Regions from separate parts of the Priestia sp. YIM B13551 genome, predicted to be linked through region 1. Evidence: a T-box and tRNA genes for the amino acid it is inferred to sense, from the RefSeq annotation. Region 1 holds a T-box; the other holds one or more tRNA genes.
The links. The T-box of region 1 lies ahead of thrS (threonine--tRNA ligase). A T-box ahead of a tRNA ligase gene usually reads a tRNA of that ligase, here a tRNA-Thr.
Positions count from the first base shown of each region.

Region 1 (2,406 bases):
TGAAGGGAATCACTATCCGACTTAAAAAAATCGGATTTTTCTATTTAGTAAGGTAAATAGCTTCAATAAACTCTGTTTGAATTCTTTTCTTTATTCAAGTGTACAGCTGCCTCTTCCACACTTACTGTTCCTATATTTTTCTTCCCGTGCTTTCGCATAGCAAGCGATTCATTTTCCACTTCTTTATCTCCTATCACGGCCATATAAGGAACTTTCTGCATTTCTGCTTCTCGAATTTTCAGCCCTATTTTTTCAATGCGATCGTCTACTTCAACACGATACCCTTTTAACTCCAGCTCGTGTTTCACTTTATATGCATATTCCACATGCGGCGGTGCAATAGGCAATAGTTTGAGTTGAACAGGAGCTAACCAAAGAGGAAATTGACCTTCGTAATGTTCAATCAAGATGGCCATAAATCGTTCAACGGAACCGTATATAGCGCGGTGAATCATTACGGGACGATGAGGTTTATTGTCTTCTCCAATATACATACAGTCAAACTTCTCTGGCATTAAGAAATCAAGCTGAACTGTTCCGCACTGCCAGCTGCGACCTAAGGAATCTAAAATATGAAAATCGATTTTCGGCCCATAAAAAGCTCCGTCTCCTTCATTCACCTGATAGTCTAAGCCTTTTTCACTTAACACAGATTGAAGCGACTTTTCTGCTTGGTTCCATGTTTCAATATTTCCCATGAATTTTTCAGGTCGTGTGGATAGCTCCACTTTGTAATCGAAGCCAAAATGTGAGTAAAAGTCATGGATAAACGCTAGAATGCGGCTAATCTCAGCTTCGATCTGACTGAGTTCTACGAATAAATGAGCGTCGTCCTGTGTGAATGAACGGACTCTTAGCAATCCGTTTAAAGACCCAGAAAGCTCGTGACGGTGAACTAATCCAAGCTCTGCGTATCGAATCGGAAGTTCTCGGTAGCTTCTTCGCTTGCTGCTAAACAATAAAATGGCTCCCGGACAATTCATCGGTTTAATCGCATAGTTTTGTTCGTCAACATTTGAAAAATACATATTCTCATGATAGTGCTCCCAGTGCCCTGATTGTTCCCACAGCTCCTGTTTCATCATGATGGGTGTTTTTATCTCTTGATAGCCTGCTTTATAATGCTTTTGTTTCCAGTAGTTCTCTAACTCGTTTCGAATAATCATTCCGTTAGGTAAGAAAAATGGCATACCAGGAGCTTCTTCTATTGACATAAACAGCTCCAGTTCTTGACCTAATTTTTGATGATTTCGCTTTTCTGCTTCCATTTGTTTTGACATGTTCATTCCTCCAATATGTTTTTATTTAACAAAAAAACCGCACTCATCCCTAGTAAAGGGACGAATGCGGCCGTGGTACCACCCTAATTCCGTAAAATACCCATACGTATTTTACGCTTAAAAAGATAACGGTTTTACCGGTTGCGGTTTCAGTGTATACACATTCCCCGCCGCAGCTCCAAGGTGGTAAATTCATTTCGTTTTCTAAGGGTTCTCAGCCAGTGACCCTACTCTCTGTAAAGAAAATTCAAAAATGATTCATGTCCTTTTCATTGCTTGTATATTCTTTTTTTCTACATAAAAAACCGCACTCATCCCTAGTGAAGGGACGAATGCGGCCGTGGTACCACCCTAATTCCGTAAAATACCCATACGTATTTTACGCTTAAAAAGATAACGGTTTTACCGATTGCAGTTTCAGTTATGCACGTTCCCTGCAATAGCTCTAAGGTGGTAAATTAGATGATTTCTTAAGGGCTCTCAGCCAGTGGCCCTATTCTCTGCGAAGAAAACAGCATCTAATTCGTGTCCTTTTCATTGCCAAATACTGTTTATTAGTTGTTAAAAGCGATTATAATGTATAAATTTAACAGAAGTCAAGAAGTAATTTTTTATTTTTCAATGGTATAGAATTACTTTATGCTTAAATTTTTGAAAAGTTACTTAAGAATACACGGACTGAAAAAGTTTTTTATTATACTATTAACGACTACATTTCATACTTATTTTCACCTTTATTTTCATAACAATAAAGGCGAAAAAGAAAGATACTATAAGTCCTTATTTGTTTTATCTAAGCGGTATTAACGAAGTGAAACCCAATACTATCCCAAATCAGAACAAATAACATAGCACAAGCATTATCAGGTTTTTTATTTATATACTAAAATATTAAATACATCTTTTTCTGCTCACCCAAATAGTTGACTTCAATCCGTAGAAACTATTTTTTATCTATCTTTAGAGGGAAGCTCATCATTCATGCTTCCACTTTGCGGAAAAATCCGTTTTTTCCTGATTTGTTCTTTAAGAATAACATCAAGCTGCCGCTGAACTTTCCTTGTTTCATTTGTCGAAAAATACGGGTGAGCCAGATTTACTGTTTCTAACGGATCCTTGGTCAAAT
Region 1 covers NZ_JBHZOX010000001.1:479,275-481,680, forward strand. The annotation lists gene thrS (threonine--tRNA ligase) at 63-1,280, opposite strand; T-box leader at 1,334-1,562, opposite strand; T-box leader at 1,602-1,827, opposite strand; gene ACFX4N_RS02510 (sulfatase family protein) at 2,231-2,406, opposite strand, start outside.

Region 2 (2,406 bases), on a different contig from region 1:
GATTGGTGCGAATAAACGTGTTTCGCGGGCTGAAATAGGAGAGACTGCATTCATAATCCACAGCTCTGCGCCTTCTGGGAAGTATACTTTTAGCGTAGCTGTAAACGGCGGATAAACATCAAAGACGCGAAGCCATTTAAAATCAGGTGGATTTAAATGCTGCTGTTCTTTGGAATAATTGCTCACGGTGCTGGTATATTCTACATGAAGCCCATAGTCTGTATCGCTTACTTTATATTTAGGCACAAAGGCGTTGTTTCGATCACCAAATGTGTCCGTGTGCACCCAAGCAAAATGAGCTACGTCTAAAAAGCCTTCCATTTGACGACCGGCCGAACCCATGATATCAAAGCTCGGACAAACAATTTGCTGAAAATCAGGGTCCTCCCACGCATCGAAGTAAGGCAGGTTATCTTGTTCTCCTGTCAGGGAAGTCCATACTAATCCAAATCGTTCAATAACTGGATAGACGGCCATACACAGGCGGGGAGAAATGTTGGCATCAGGGTGAGCTGGAATCGACGTGCATGCGCCGTCCGTTGCATAGCGGAAGCCGTGGTAAGGACAGACAATTTCATCATCTTCCACCCAGCCCATGCTAAGCGGGGTGCCTCGGTGAACGCATAAATCACGAGCCGCTACTACTTTGTTTGTCGTGCGGTATAGAACGAGATTTACATCTAGTAGTTTTACGGACGTTGGTTTCTCTGTTACATCACTGCAGCGTGCGACCGGGTACCAATACTTGGCGAGCGTCGTCCAATCTTCCAGGCTGAACGTGCAGTCTCTTGGGTAGGGAGTTGCCGTTTTTGATTTGGTCATGGTTGGTTGTTGTTCCATCTATTTTCTTCCCTTCTTTTGTAAGCTCTTTTACTAAGGGTAATATAAAAAAAGAAAATTCACACAATTTATGTAAGGAGTTCTAACATAAAATATGGAACTTTGTAGAAAGTGCGAATTTCAGAAGACGCAAATTAGAGAATATACCAATAAAAAAATTTAAAAAAACGCTTCCTAAATAAATTTAAACGTGATATAATTTTCCAAGACGCTGGTGTAGCTCAGTAGGTAGAGCACTTGCATGGTAAGCAAGAGGTCGCAGGTTCGATCCCTGTCGCTAGCATACTAAAAAAACCTTCTTTCTTGTTGAAAGAAGGTTTTTTTATTTGTGTTGACTTTAAAATTATTCTCCGAATTATTCTTCCCCGCCTTGTGAAAACTTTAACAGTTTGATAGCCTTATTAGGAGGCTGTGAGAAAACATGTGTATCTTTTCCACTATGTCTTATGAATCATATTTAGAAATATTCTTAAAAGAATGTTTATTGCCTCTAAGTATTGGGTACACGAAACTAGGGGTTAAATTTCAACAGGGAGTGTGAACGATAATTTGATTACGTTTAAGAATGTGTCAAAGCAATATCCAGACGGTACGACCGCCGTGAAAAATATTAATCTAGAAATTAAAGAAGGGGAGTTTTTCGTTTTAATTGGTCCGAGTGGGTGTGGGAAGACAACCACCTTAAAAATGATTAACCGTCTTCATGATATTACCGAAGGAGAACTATACATAAAAGATAAGCTCGTATCGGCCCACAACATACATAAGTTACGCTGGAACATTGGCTATGTCCTGCAGCAGATTGCTCTTTTTCCTCATATGACCATTGCTGAAAATATAGCCATTGTACCCGAGATGAAGCATTGGAAGAAAAACAAAATCAAAACGCGCATTGATGAACTGCTTACCTTGGTAGGACTAGACCCAAAGCAATATAGAAACCGGAAGCCGTCTGAGCTCTCAGGTGGCCAGCAGCAACGTGTAGGTGTAGCACGTGCCCTCGCAGCCGATCCCCCCGTTATTTTAATGGACGAACCCTTTAGTGCCCTCGATCCGTTAAGCCGCGAACAGCTTCAGCAAGATATTATTAGCTTAAAAGAAAAAATCAAAAAAACATTTGTGTTTGTTACGCATGATATGAGCGAAGCGATGACGCTTGGAGATCGTATCTGCCTGATGAAAGATGGGGAAATTGTTCAAGTTGGAACCCCGGAGGAATTCATTCAAAAGCCTAAAAATGAATTTGTAAAAACATTTATTGGAAATCAAGGCAATGCTTTATTTGAGACATTGGATATGTTTGTCAAAGAAAGTGAACAGCCAGACGTAGAACCTACTGAAGAGCTAGCTTCAACCGCCACTGTTCAGCAGGCAATGGACGCCCTTTACGACCATGAAGCAATAGCCGTGAAAAAAGGGAGCAAACGCATTGGCGTTGTAACGCGCAAAAACCTATTAGCGTTTCTTTCTGATAAAACGAAAGAAGGAGGAACGCTGTAATGAATGCACTAAGCACATTATTAGATCAACGAGGAGATGCACTGTTTCAAGCTCTTCTTGAACACA
Region 2 covers NZ_JBHZOX010000002.1:889,666-892,071, reverse strand. The annotation lists gene ACFX4N_RS14215 (aromatic ring-hydroxylating oxygenase subunit alpha) at 1-840, opposite strand, end outside; tRNA gene ACFX4N_RS14210 (tRNA-Thr) at 1,051-1,123, shown strand; gene ACFX4N_RS14205 (ABC transporter ATP-binding protein) at 1,390-2,340, shown strand; gene ACFX4N_RS14200 (ABC transporter permease/substrate-binding protein) at 2,340-2,406, shown strand, end outside.
Region 2: it has a tRNA-Thr gene. The T-box ahead of thrS (threonine--tRNA ligase) is inferred to sense a tRNA for this amino acid. The anticodon was not compared.